Regions from separate parts of the Pantoea sp. SO10 genome, predicted to be linked through region 1. Evidence: predicted binding sites of a transcription regulator. Region 1 holds the regulator's gene; the other holds the start of a gene.
What was found. The regulator LexA, encoded in region 1, represses DNA repair genes until DNA is damaged. The targets are predictions, from matches to a motif close to TNCTGTATGTACATACAGNA.
Positions count from the first base shown of each region.

Region 2: the regulator LexA is predicted to act here: its motif matches at 6,154-6,173, upstream of dinB (DNA polymerase IV).

Region 1 is NZ_CP040095.1:343,555-350,875, reverse strand. Features, by position in the region: gene zur (zinc uptake transcriptional repressor Zur) at 1-25, shown strand, start outside; gene FCN45_RS01565 (CsbD family protein) at 101-313, opposite strand; gene dinF (MATE family efflux transporter DinF) at 478-1,800, opposite strand; gene lexA (transcriptional repressor LexA) at 1,937-2,551, opposite strand; gene FCN45_RS01550 (diacylglycerol kinase) at 2,657-3,025, opposite strand; gene plsB (glycerol-3-phosphate 1-O-acyltransferase PlsB) at 3,153-5,576, shown strand; gene ubiA (4-hydroxybenzoate octaprenyltransferase) at 5,625-6,509, opposite strand; gene ubiC (chorismate lyase) at 6,517-7,035, opposite strand; gene psiE (phosphate-starvation-inducible protein PsiE) at 7,118-7,321, opposite strand, start outside.
Region 2 is NZ_CP040095.1:917,770-925,090, forward strand. Features, by position in the region: gene FCN45_RS04180 (hypothetical protein) at 1-126, opposite strand, end outside; gene FCN45_RS04185 (DUF2778 domain-containing protein) at 101-622, opposite strand; gene FCN45_RS23580 (hypothetical protein) at 840-980, shown strand; partial or broken gene FCN45_RS23705 (hypothetical protein) at 932-1,105, shown strand; gene fadE (acyl-CoA dehydrogenase FadE) at 1,143-3,587, opposite strand; gene lpcA (D-sedoheptulose 7-phosphate isomerase) at 3,831-4,412, shown strand; gene FCN45_RS04200 (class II glutamine amidotransferase) at 4,461-5,228, shown strand; gene dpaA (peptidoglycan meso-diaminopimelic acid protein amidase) at 5,199-5,942, opposite strand; gene dinB (DNA polymerase IV) at 6,187-7,242, shown strand.

The sequences.
Region 1 (7,321 bases):
GGGTAAAAAGCGGGTAAGAAAATAGGGAGGCACATCCCTGTGCCGGGCCAATCACTACGCTAAATGATTGGCGGGTAGGAGCATCATCCGTGAAGTGAGATTACCAGCGGTAATCTTTGTTGGTTGTTTCCCAGTCTTTCACTTCTTTCTCGGCCTGGTCTTTACCATAACCGTAGCGTTCCTGGATTTTACCAACCAGCTGATCGCGTTTACCTTCGATCACAGTGAAGTCGTCATCGGTCAGCTTGCCCCACTTCTCTTTAAACTTGCCTTTGAACTGCTTCCAGTTTCCGCTCGCTTCGTCTTTGTTCATAATATTCCTCCACTACATCCTGAGTGAGATAGATATATTGCCTGCTTAGCTGGCGATATACCCAGACAACGCGCTACTCATATGCGCCGTATGAGGTAATTGTAGTAGCCGCTTCGCAGTTTGCAGGGAAATACAGATTAATCTGTAGGTTACGCTTCGCTTATTCAGGCGTTAAACCAGCTATCGCGCCGCCAGTGACCACGCCAAATGAGCCACAGCGTGAGTCCGCGTAACGCGAGGAATACCGTCACCGCCAGCCATAAACCGTGATTACCGAGCCACGGCAGCGTGAGCAGCGAGACACCGTAGCCGATCGCCGCCATCACCATGCTGTTGCGCATCTCACGCCCGCGCGTCGCGCCGATAAACATGCCGTCCAGCAGATAGCACCAGACGCCAACCAGCGGCAGAATCACTTGCCAAATCAGATAGCGGTCGGCCATCTCTCGTAGCGCTTCCAGTGACGTCAGCATCGCCACAATCTCCGGACCGGTGAATGCATAAATCAGCGCAAAGATCGCGGCGATGAAGCATGCCTGGCGACAAGCCGCATGCCAAATCAGCAATAGTCGGCTGCGATCTTTGGCCCCAACCGCTTCACCCGAACAGGCTTCAACCGCGTAGGCAAATCCATCAAGCGCGTATGCGGTGAAAGTGAGGAACATCAGAAGCACCGCATTGACTGCCACTACATCCGGCCCAATGCGTGCGCCAAGGATGGTGAGCGACGCGAAGCAGATTTGCAGCATCAAAGACCGCAGCATAATGTCGCGATTGAGGCGGAATAGCCGCGCCGCATCGCCGCGCCAGCTGCTTTTGAGTAAAGCAAAATGGATACCGCGCATCTTTAGCACCCGCGCCACCATCCACAAACCCACGCCCAGCGTGACATATTCTGCCAGCGCGGTAGCCGCCGCCGCTCCGGCGACACCCCAATGCAGTTTGAGCACGAACAGCAGATCCAGCAGGATATTCACCAGGTTGCCGATGATTAGCAGCACCATCGGTGCCCGCGCATACTGCACGCCCAGCAGCCAGCCAAGAATCACCAAATTGGCCAAGGTTGCGGGCGCACTTAGCCAGCGAATCTCAATAAATATTTTCGCCTGTTGCTGCACTTCCGGGCTGCCACCCATTAACGCTGCCGCCAGGCTGCTGACCGGCGTTCGCAGCACCATAAACAGCGCACCAAAAACCAGCGCAATCAGTAGCGGCTGTGTTAAGGCGCGCGCCAGCGCCGTTTTGTCATTGGCGCCAAATGCCTGAGCGGTGAGTCCGGTGGTGCTCATGCGCAGGAACAGCAGGAGCATAAAGATGAAGCTGGTGGCGGTTGTGCCCACGGCGACGCCACCGAGGTAGATCGGGCTATCGAGATGACCAATAACGGCGGTATCCACTACACCCAGTAATGGGACGGTGATATTTGACAGGATCATCGGCAGCGCTAGCCGCCAGAGCGTTTTATCTGAAGAGGAAAACAGCTGCATTAGCCCATTCCGTTGTGTGCGGTAATCAGCGTAATGGCGCCAGAATGAGCCGCAGAAAGAGTCACAGAGAAGTAAAACAGCAGACTGCGGTCAGCGCAAACACGCACCGCCGCAGTTAAAGTGGATCAGAAACTGATCAGAGCCACTCGCCGTTGCGCACAATCCCGACAGCTAAACCTTCAACGGTTAGCGACTGCTCACGGGTATCCACGACAATCGGCTGAAAATCGGTGTTTTCCGGCAGCAGATGGACAATCGCACCCTGCTTTTTCCAGCGTTTCACTGTGACTTCATCATCAATGCGCGCCACGACAACCTGGCCGTTACGCACTTCCTGCGTTTTGTGTACCGCTAACAGATCGCCATCCATAATGCCGATGTCTTTCATCGACATACCGCTCACGCGCAGCAGGAAATCGGCGCTCGGTTTAAAGAGGTTAGCATCCACCTGATAGTGGGCTTCGATGTGTTCTTGAGCCAGCAAAGGTTCACCGGCAGCGACGCGGCCAATCAGCGGCAGCCCTTCGCTTGGTTCTTCTTCCATCAGCAAACGAATCCCGCGCGATGCGCCGGAAACAATTTCAATTACGCCTTTACGCGCCAGCGCTTTCAGATGCTCTTCGGCAGCATTGGGCGAGCGGAAACCCAGTTGCGCAGCAATTTCCGCACGCGTTGGCGGCATGCCCGTCTGGTTAATATGGTCGCGAATCAGGTCATAGACCTGTTGCTGCCGTGCAGTTAACGCTTTCATCCCGCCCCCTGGTTGTTTATACAGTCGCTGTGAGTATATACAGGTATTCGCGAAATGAAAACCGTAACAGAGGGAAAAATCAGCGGTTTGATGAATCTGGAATCCCTATCTCAAATGCGTCCAGAGCAGCGCGATCCAGACGAACAGAGCCAGTAAGATAGTCAGCAATACGGCAGCCGATCCCATATCTTTAGCGCGGCCCGCGAGCGGATGTTGCTCCTGCCCGATGCGGTCGACCACCGCTTCGATAGCGCTATTAAGGATCTCAACGATGATAACCAGCACTACCGAGCCAATCATCAGGATGCGGGAAAGGGTATCTACATCCAGCCAGCAAGCCACGAGAATGGCCACCAGCGCGGCAATGGCTTCCTGCCGAAAAGCGGCTTCGTGCTGCCATGCGGCACGCAGGCCCTGCCAGGAATAACCGGCGGCTTTCACTATTCTTACTAAACCGGTGACGTTATTTGCCATGTCTATGGAACCCTTGAACTATTTTGACGTCAATGTGTGGGCAGTATGAGGCGGCAGAGCCACAGACCTTCGCTGCGCTTTCTGGTATGCTTGCCGCGCTTTGCTAACAAGAGGCTTAAAGTTGTCTATGTCAGGTTGGCGTAAACTCTATTACAAATTATTGAATTTACCACTCTCTATTTTGGTAAAAAGTAAGGTCATTCCGACCGATCCTATCTCTGAACATGGGATCGATCCGACACGTCCGGTGATGTATGTTTTGCCTTATGATTCAAAGGCTGACCTGCTCACACTGCGTGCTCAATGCCTGAAACATGATCTGCCCGATCCGCTGGCTCCGCTGGAGATCGATGGCACCCTGCTGCCGCGCCACGTGTTTATTCACGATGGCCCACGCGTAATTCCCTATTTCGTGGCCAATCCCGAATCGGTAAAGCTGTTCCACGATTATCTGGATTTGCATCGCAGCAACCCGCAACTCGATGTGCAAATGCTGCCGGTCGCGGTGATGTTTGGTCGTGCGCCGGGACGTGAAACCTCCGGTGAATCCACGCCGCATCTGCGCGTGCTCAATGGCGTGCAGAAGTTCTTCGCCATTTTGTGGCACGGCCGCGACAGCTTTGTTCGCTTCTCGCAAACCGTTTCGTTGCGCCAGATGGCGACCGAGCACGGCACCGATAAGTCGATTGCCCAAAAGCTGGCTCGCGTGGCGCGCATTCATTTTGCCCGCCAACGTCTGGCCGCGGTCGGCCCGCGTCTGCCTGCACGTCAGGATCTCTTCAACAAGCTGTTACAATCCAAAGCGATCGAAAAAGCAGTAGAAGATGAAGCGCGCAGCAAAAAGATTTCGCATGAGAAAGCCCAGCAGAACGCCATCGAAATGATGGAAGAAGTGGCGGCGGACTTCTCTTATGAAGCGATTAAAGTCACTGACCGCGTGATGGGCTGGCTGTGGAGCCGCCTGTATCAGGGCATCAACGTGCATGGCGGTGAGCGCGTGCGTCAGCTGGCGCAGGATGGTCATGAGATTGTGTATGTGCCCTGCCACCGCAGCCACATGGATTACCTGCTGCTCTCCTACGTGCTTTATCATCAAGGCCTGGTGCCGCCGCACATTGCTGCCGGTATTAACCTGAACTTCTGGCCAGCCGGCCCGATTTTCCGTCGTCTGGGCGCCTTCTTTATTCGTCGTACCTTTAAGGGCAACAAACTCTATTCCACCGTGTTCCGTGAATATCTTGGCGAGTTGTTTAGCCGGGGTTACTCCGTGGAATACTTTGTGGAAGGCGGACGTTCGCGTACCGGTCGTTTGCTGGATCCAAAAACCGGCACCCTATCAATGACGCTGCAGGCGATGCTGCGCGGCGGCAGTCGTCCAATCACCTTCGTGCCGATTTACATTGGCTACGAGCATGTGATGGAAGTGGGCACCTACGCCAAAGAGCTGCGGGGTGCGGCCAAAGAGAAAGAGAGTTTCCTGCAGATGGTGCGCGGTTTACGTAAGCTGCGCAATCTCGGCCAGGGCTACGTTAACTTCGGTGAACCCCTGCCGTTGATGAACTATCTGAACAAAAACGTGCCCGAATGGCGAGATGCGATTGATCCTATCGAACCGCAACGCCCTGCCTGGATGACGCCCGCCGTGAATGACATTGCGGCGAAGCTGATGGTGCGCATCAACGAAGCCGGTGCAGCTAATGCCATGAACCTGTGCGTCACCGCACTGCTGGCGTCACGTCAGCGTTCACTGACCCGCGAACAGCTGATTGAGCAGTTAGAGTGCTACACCCAGCTGCTGCGCAATGTGCCCTATTCGCCGGAAGCCACGGTGCCTGACATGAGCGCCGAAGCGCTGCTTGATCACGCCATGGGCATGAACAAGTTCGAGACCGAGCAAGACAGCATTGGCGACATCATCATCCTGCCGCGCGAGCAGGCGGTGCTGATGACCTACTATCGCAACAACATTCATCACATGTTGGTGATGCCATCGTTGATTGCCGCCATCGTGCAGCAACATCGTGAAATCAGCGAAGCAGAGCTGCTGCGTCAGGTTAGCCTGGTATATCCGATGCTAAAGAGCGAGTTGTTCTTGCGCTGGGACAAGGCGGAGTTGCCTGCACTACTTAACGCACTCTGTGCAGAGATGGCGCGTCAGGGCCTGATCACCTTGCAGGATGGTCAACTAAGAATGACGCCGGCACGTCACCGTTCGCTGCAACTGCTGGCGGCGGGTATTCGTGAGACGCTGCAGCGCTTCGCGATTACCTTCGCTATCCTCAGCGCGAAACCGGCCATCAACCGTGGCACGCTGGAGAAAGAGAGCCGCACGCTGGCTCAACGCCTGTCTGTGCTGCACGGTATCAACGCACCAGAGTTCTTTGATAAAGCAGTGTTTACTGCGCTGGTACTCACGCTGCGTGATGAAGGATATATCAGTGACAAAGGCGATGCCGATGCCGAACGCAGTCATATGATGTGGCAGATGCTGGCGGAACTGGTGACCAGCGACGTGCGTCTTACGATTGAAAGCGCGGTCACCCACGATTAACGCGGCGACAAGCTAATAAAAAGGCGCACTTCAGTGCGCCTTTTTTGTTTATAACAGATCCGCGAACGGCACGGTGCTGAGCAAAATGCCGAGAAACAGCACCATGCCCACATAGTTGTTATTCAGAAACGCCTGGAAGCAAGGATCGCGCTCGCGCTGGGCAATCAGCTTCTGCTGATGCACGAACAAGCCCGCAGCCAGCAGCAGCGACCAGTAAAACGCCCCATTCAGATGAAGCATCATACCCACCAGCGCCATCAAACCGAGCGTTGCCAGCTGCAGTAAACCAATAATCAGTTTGTCGTAACGACCAAACAGAATCGCCGTCGATTTTACGCCAATCTTCAAATCGTCATCGCGATCGACCATCGCGTACTGCGTGTCATACGCCACCGTCCAGCAGATATTCGCCAGGAAAACCAGCCAGCAGACCAAAGGTAAGGACTCACTAACTGCCGCCCATCCCATCGGAATCGCCCAACCAAACGCTGCGCCGAGCACCACCTGCGGCAGATGCGTGTAGCGCTTCATAAACGGATAAACCCACGCCAGCGCCAGGCCGCCAAACGACAGCAAAATGGTCATGGTGTTCATGGTCAACACCAGCATAAACGCCAGCAAACCGAGACCGGCAAACAGCAACTTCGCCTCTTTCCCGGACACCGCGCCGCTGGCCAGCGGACGTGACGCCGTGCGCTTGACGTGACCATCGATTTTGCGGTCAGCGTAATCATTGATGACGCAGCCAGCGGCGCGCATCACGATAACGCCGAGCACAAACACCAGCAGCACCGGCAGCGGTGGAATCGCCATGCCGGAGAGCCACAGTGCCCACAGAGTTGGCCACAGCAGTAACACAGTGCCGATGGGTTTATCGATACGCATCAGGCGGCAGTAAGCCTGCCATTTGGTCATGGGTAAGGTGTTTTGCACAGTAGTTTTATCCTTGATCCAGCGCGCGATAGAGCGGCGACGCCGGTAAAAATAGTTCAGTTAACAGCAGCGGCTTGCCCGACAAACGCAGGCGGGAACGGCGTCCCCATAAATCGCCAACCTGACCGGGATCGATAAAATCGCGACTCAGGGTAGATGAAGAGAATAGATAGCGGCCAAGCGGGCGCGTACCGAGCTGTTGCAGCATCTGCTCGGGGCCGTTCAGCGTGCTTTCTGGCACCACGGTGCGGCCAATCAGCCAGGGTTCGCCATCACCGCACAGCACAATTTCACGTAACCAGAAGCGCGGGTCGGCGGGCAAAAATTCCGCTTCCTCCGAGATCTCTTCAGCGCCAATAAACGCTTCGCGGATCAGTTTTACGGTCACTTGCTGGCAATGCTGCTCGAAGCGACGCGTCATGGAGTCTTCTTCCATTAACCAGTCAAGTAGCGGGGCAGAAAGCTGCGGTGAAGAGGCTGGCAGCCAGTGCAGTGCGCGTAACTGGCGCAGCGCGTCATGCGACATCAGGACATCTCCGGGAAAAAAGTTGCCCTAGTTTAGCGCAGAGGAGAATGCGTGGCACGGCTCGTTGTGCCACGCGATATTATTACTCGCGTTTCAGGCGGTTACTGTTCGCCAGCCACAGCGTCACCACCAGAATCAAAATCGCCGCCGAGTAGTAGAGCGTATCGAACGGATTTTTATGGTCGACGATGATCAGGCGGATAATTGCCGTGATGCCGATGTAGATGAAGTAGCGCAGCGGGAAGTGATAGCCAGACTGAAAGTACTTCACAATCAAGGCGATAAA
Region 2 (7,321 bases), 570 kb from region 1:
GATTTTCAAGGCTAATTGTTCGTTAAACCATAACTCTGGCGGGCCCAGAGTACGGGCGACAACGAGCATCAGCGCGAGAAAAAAAGCGACTTTGACCGCTCTACGGGCAAGTGTTTGAATAACCACCGGCAACCACCTCAATGTATCCGCGCGCCATTAAATTTTTCATGCAAGGAACCGGGATCGGCGCTGTTCTCAGAAGGGCATTACGAATTAGCGCATAGTCTGAATTAAGGTGGAGAGTTATACATCCTTCAGATACGCGGCCGGGATGAAGGCGAAATAATCCGCGTTTGACGTCATTAATCCACGTTTCATCATCAATGCTCAGATCGTCACGATATAAAGCAAACCATTCGTCGCGATCAAATTCAGCACCGTTAAAAACGCGGTTATATAAATCCTGTGACTTTGCCTTAGCCCATGACAGCAGGCCACCCCTCCCACGCTCAACAATCCAGTATTTACCCGGTGGGATAGGCCCAACGTTTGGGACGGCCATACATGCAGGAATATTTCTGTAGGCACCTTTTCCGGAAAACGCCATGAAGACGCCCACGCCATACAGATTCAACGGCACGAAATCTGCGCCGTTCAAAATCATCTTACCGATAATTGGCATCGTTAATCCCTAACCTTTAATCCATGTAGTAACTGATGTTTACGTTACATCCCTCAGATTGTCAGGACCAGAAATAATTAGAGTTGGTAATCAATAAAGCTTTTACGATCACGCTTTGCTATTGGCGTTGTAAAACAACAACGAGAGATAGAGAATCTCAACGAACAACCCCCCCCCCCTTTCGCGCAAGACGTGCGACACAAACAGGATATTCGTTATGTCGCAGACGCTGACCGATCAGGATTTTAAGAACGCCGCCACCAAACTCAGCTGCAGTGAAGCCGCCGTGCGCGCCGTCGCCGAAGTAATGAGCTCCGGTATCGGGAAATCAAGCAGGGGCTGCAGAATAACCGGCTGACGCTGCGCAGCAAAAAACCAGATAGTCAAACTGCGGGGCGACGGGAGAGGTCATTGCCGAGAGTGGAGAAAGAGAGGCCCTGGAAGTATCCGACAGGCAAAAGAAAAAATGCCAGTCAGGCTTAACTGACTGGCATTACTCCCTGCAGAGGCTTTTTTGTTTTTAAGCGGCTTCACTGGCCCGCGGGTTGGATTTCGTCTGCGGCTTTGGCACCGCCAGCGCTTCCGGCGCAAAATCATCGACGTTAATCGCTTTCAGGCGGCTGGCTTCAGCACGGATCAAGACCTGCGCTTCGCTCTCATCAATCCAGCCCGCTTTCAGGCCCTCTTGTGCCAGCGCATCCAGTCGGGTAAATGACAGATGTTTTTTCTGCTGCTTGCATAAACGATCGTGAATCACTTCGGCGGCCATCACATCCTGCAGCGCCTGCTCCAGCTGACCTGCAGGATTATGTGCGCTTGGTGCCAGATATTGACCACGGCCCAAACGGGTACGGGTCGCAGAAGGCAGCTGCAACAGTTTCGCCAGCTTGTGGTCCAGTTTATCGGACGGTGCCGGGCAGTGATGACCACCGGCGAAGATCACCAGTCGCAGCGCACCGGCCACCATGCGGTTCGGGAAGTTACGCAGCAAATCATCCATCGCCACTTCGGCCTGATGCAGCGCATCCTGCACGCCCCAATGTACCAGCGGCAGATCAGCTTCGTTGCGGCCTTCATCGTCATAGCGCTTCAGGGTGGCGGAGGCCAGATACATCTGGCTCAGCACATCGCCGAGACGCGCCGAGATACGTTCACGACGTTTCAGGCTGCCGCCCAGCACCGCCATCGATACATCTGACAGCAGCGCGAGGTTGGCGCTCAAACGGTTAAGGTGCTGATAGTAGCGGCGCGTGGCGTCGCGGGTTGGTGTGGCGCTAGTGCGGCCGCCGGTTAAGCCCAGCCACAGGCTGCGTACTTTATTACTACCTACGTGGCCAATATGGCTGAACAGCGCGCGGTCAAAGGTCACCAGATCGTTTTTCGCTGCGGCGTTCATCTCTTCCAGCACCCACGGATGGCAGCGGATCGCGCCCTGGCCGAAGATGATCATGCTGCGCGTCAGAATGTTAGCGCCTTCCACGGTGATGGCGATCGGTGCGCCCTGATAAGCCCGCGCCAGGAAGTTGTTTTCGCCCAGCATAATGCCTTTACCGCCAGCGATATCCATCGCGTCGATAATCGCGCGCTGACCGCGATGGGTGCAGTGATACTTCACAATCGCCGATAGCACCGCCGGTTTTTCACCGAGCATAATGCCGCTGGTGATCAGTGTCGCGGCAGCATCCATCACGTAGGCGTTACCAGCAATGCGCGCCAGCGGCTCTTCGATACCTTCCATCTTGCCGATAGAGACTTTGAACTGGCGACGGATATGCGCATAGGCACCGGTCGCCAGCGCAATGCTTTTCAGGCTGCCGGTTGAGTTCGAAGGTAGTGTGATGCCGCGACCGACTGAAAGACACTCCACCAGCATGCGCCAGCCCTGGCCGGCCATGGATGGGCCGCCGATGATGTAGTCGATGGGTACGAAAATGTCTTTACCGCGCGTCGGACCGTTCTGGAACGGCACGTTAAGCGGGAAGTGACGTTGGCCGATTTCTACGCCAGGCGTGTGCGTTGGGATCAGTGCGCAAGTGATGCCGAGCTCTGCGGTATCGCCCAACAGGTGATCCGGATCGGAGAGTTTAAACGCCAGGCCCAATACAGTGGCAATCGGTGCCAGCGTGATATAGCGCTTGTTCCAGGTGAGACGCATGCCCAGCACTTGCTGACCTTGCCACTCGCCCATGCACACCACGCCGGTATCGGGAATTGCGCCGGCATCCGAACCCGCTTCCGGGCTGGTCAGTGCAAAGCACGGGATCTCATCACCGCGTGCCAGGCGCGGCAGGTAATGATCTTTCTGCTCATCGGTACCGTAATGTTGCAGCAGTTCGCCGGGGCCGAGTGAGTTCGGTACGCCAACGGTGATCGCCAGAATGCCGGAGACGCCCGCCAGTTTCTGCAGCACGCGCGCCTGCGCATAGGCGGAGAATTCCAGGCCGCCATACTCTTTCTTAATGATCATGGCGAAGAAGCGATGCTGTTTCAGATACGCCCACAACTCCGGCGGCAGATCGGCCATTTCATGGGTGATTTCGAAGTCGTTCGCCATGCGGCACGCTTCTTCGACCGGACCATCGATAAAGGCCTGCTCCTCTTCGGTCAGGCGCGGCTGCGGATAGTTGTGCAGCTTCTGCCAGTCCGGTTTGCCGCGGAACAGGTCGCCTTCCCACCATGTGGTGCCGGCATCGATCGCCTCTTTTTCAGTGCGCGACATCGGCGGCATCACTTTCTGGAAGCTGTGCAGCGCCGGTTTCGAGAACAGGCTGCGACGCATCACCGGCAGGTTAAATGGCAGCAGAATAATCGCCAGCGGCAGCAGCATCCATGGCGTCCATAGGTCAGCGGCCGCCAGTGCGCCGGTCCACAGCAGCAGAATTACGCTGCTCAGCTGAAGCGAAATTTGGTGGTAGAACAACACGCTAAGCAGGATTAGCGTCGCAACGATTGAGGCAACCAACATAATGAACCACTCCATAAGTAGTAAGAGGTCTGACCTGTTATGGGTGTAGGTTTAGAATATGGGGCAAAATTTATCAATCTGTTTACATCGCAATTACAACACATCTCACAAATTCGTTGCACGATGCGCAACAACGGCCAAACTTGCTCGAGACGCCGCGCTTTTCCTTAAGGCAGGCGCTTTGCGGCTTAGCCCCATTCCGTTAAACTTGCCGGGTCAATCTTTCCTCTAAAGGACATCTCTATGTATCAGGACATTATTCGCTCAGAACTCAATGAAGCAGCCGATACGCTCAACACGTTCCTGAGTGACGAAGCCAACATTCACGCCATTCAGCGCGCCGCAGTTCTGCTGGCCGATAGCTTTAAAGCGGGCGGCAAGGTGCTCTCCTGCGGTAACGGCGGCTCGCACTGCGATGCGATGCATTTTGCTGAAGAGCTGACTGGACGCTACCGTGAAAACCGTCCTGGCTACCCGGCGATTGCCATTTCTGATGTCAGCCATCTGTCGTGCGTCAGTAACGATTTTGGTTATGACTATGTGTTCTCGCGCTATATCGAAGCGGTAGGCCGTGAAGGCGATGTGCTGCTGGGTCTTTCTACGTCCGGTAACTCTGCCAACATCATCAAAGCCGTGGAAGCTGCGCGCGCGAAAGGCATGAAAGTGATTACTCTGACCGGCAAAGATGGCGGCAAGATGGCAGGTTCCGCGGATATCGAAATTCGTGTGCCGCACTTTGGCTATGCCGACCGCATTCAGGAGATCCACATCAAAGTGATCCATATTCTGATGCTGTTGATTGAAAAAGAGATGGTTAAGTCATGATGCGTTCCTCTCGCCGCGCGCGAGAGGATCTAACTTAAGGCGGTTGCTATGTGCGAATTGCTCGGGATGAGCGCCAATGTCCCCACGGACATCTGTTTCAGTTTTACCGGTCTGGTGCAGCGTGGCGGTGGAACCGGGCCGCACAAAGATGGTTGGGGCATCACGTTCTATGAAGGAAAAGGGTGCCGCACCTTCAAAGATCCGCAGCCGAGCTTTAACTCGCCGATAGCCCGTTTGGTGCAGGAATACCCGATCAAATCGCATTCGGTGGTGGCGCATATCCGCCAGGCGAATCGCGGTGAAGTGTCGCTGGAAAATACCCATCCGTTCACGCGTGAGCTGTGGGGCCGCAACTGGACCTACGCACACAATGGTCAGCTCAAAGGTTATCGTCAGCTGGATACCGGGCCATTTCGTCCGATTGGTGAAACCGACAGCGAGAAAGCATTTTGCTGGATGCTGCACAAACTGACCGAGCGTTATCCGCGCACGCCGGGCAACTGGCCAGCGGTGTTCCGCTACATTGCCGAGCTGGCAGCAGAAATGCGTGAGAAGGGTGTCTTCAACATGCTGTTATCGGATGGGCGCTATCTGATGGCGTTCTGTTCGACCAATCTCTACTGGATTACGCGCCGTGCGCCGTTTGGCAAAGCGACGTTGCTCGATCAGGATGTGGAAATTGATTTTCAGCAGCAGACGACGCCGCAAGATGTGGTAACGGTGATTGCTACGCAACCGCTGACGGGCAATGAAACCTGGCACCGGATAGTGCCAGGCGAGTGGGCACTATTTTGCCTGGGTGAGCGCCAGGAATGATTTCGAGGCAGCATCCGGTGTAGCGATCACCGGCGTGCTGTTCACCGCATATTGGCCGGTGGCCGTCACGTTCACGGTAGGCGGCACACGGTACTTAGCGAAGTACGCATAGCCCGGCTGCAGTTCACGCCAGAAGTTAATGTACGTCGAGTATTTATGACGCTGCATATTGCTGTCTGTCATGCGGAACGGATAGATATTGACCTGAATCTCCTGCTGACCATTACGTAGCGCGGCGTTGGTGTAGGCGAAGATCTCATCCATCGATGCATCCGTCATTGCGTAGCAGCCCACTGACACGCAATCTCCGTGAATCATTAAATAGTTACCGTTATAGCCTTTAGCGCGATCGTACTGATTGGGAAAACCGGTATTAATAGCGCGATAAAAACGGCTATCCGGTTTTAACTGGTTCAGCTTAACGTTATAAAAGCCTTCCGGACTTTTGAAATCGCCCTGACGACGTTTAGGTCCTAAACCGCCAGAGAAATTACAGATGCGATAGCTGTCCAGCAGACGATATTCATTCCCGATTTTGCCGTACAGTTCCAGCGTACGCTCTTCCTTGAAAATCTGAATAAAAACGGGGGTGCCAATTAGTTGTTTCTTTAACTCTTTGCTCACCGGAGCCAGCGGTTGCGTAGGCTCGGGGTTCATTGCCCAGCTAAGGAGCGGCATAAGAATCATCGCAAGCGTTAATGCGATTCTGCCCATTCTGTAGATACCTTGATGTGGAGAGAGACGATGACGCTGTGCGTCCGGGTATTGCATTATCGGAAATATCCGCTATCGCAGCGCAACATTAACATTGTCTGGCTTTTAATCAAGCCAGTGTCCGAGAAAATGGCGCGTTCCTAAAAGGAATACGACCACTAATTTGTAAACTTTAATCTCGCTCTCAACAAATATTGCCGATATTTTTCGCTGCTGTATACTTATCCAGTATCTGGGAGGGCGTATGCGCAAAATTATTCATGTCGATATGGACTGCTTTTATGCAGCGGTTGAGATGCGCGACGATCCCTCTTTACGTGATATTCCTATCGCCATTGGCGGCAGCCGCGTGCAACGTGGCGTGATCAGCACCGCGAACTATCCGGCACGTAAATATGGCGTGCGCAGCGCGATGCCGACCGGCATGGCGCTGAAACTCTGCCCGCATCTGCGGCTGCTGCCCGGCCGCTTTGATGCCTATAAAGAAGCCTCCCGCCAGATCCGCGACATCTTCTCACGTTACACCTCGCTGATTGAACCGCTGTCGCTGGATGAAGCCTATCTGGATGTGACCGACAGCCTGCATTGCCATGGCTCGGCGACATTAATGGCGCAGGCGATTCGTGCCGATATCCTGCGTGAAACCGGATTGACCGCTTCCGCCGGCATCGCGCCGATCAAGTTTCTCGCCAAGATCGCTTCCGATCTCAACAAACCCAACGGGCAATATGTGATTACGCCGGACGCGATGTCCGATTTTCTACTGACGCTGCCGCTCAGTAAAATTCCTGGCGTGGGTAAAGTGGCGACTAAAAAGCTGGAAGAGATGGGCTTGCGCACCTGCGCGGATGTGCAGCGCGCCGATCTGGCGCTGCTGCTTAAACGCTTTGGCAAGTTTGGCCGCATCTTGTGGGAACGCAGCAACGGCGTGGATGAGCGCAATGTGGTGGTTGAGCGCGAACGCAAATCGCTCGGCGTTGAACGTACCCTGATGGAAGATATTCACAGCTGGGAGCAGTGTCTGGAGATTATTGATTTTCTCTATGCGGAGTTGGATCGCCGCTTAACCGCCATCAAGCCGGATAAGCAGATCGCCCGGCAAGGCGTGAAACTGAAGTTCAATGATTTCCAGCAAACCACGCAGGAGCACGTTTGGCCGGTGCTGAATAAAGATGACATGATCGCGGTGGCGCGTCAGGCGTGGGATGAACGCAGAGCAGGGCGCGGCGTGCGGCTGGTGGGATTGCATGTCACGATGGTGGATCCGCAGTTGGAGCGGCAGTTGGTGTTGGGGTTGTGAGATTGTGCGCGCTGCCCCTCATCCCGGCCTTCTCCCGCCAGCGGGAGAAGGAGTAAAACAAACCGCGCTAATCGGTTCC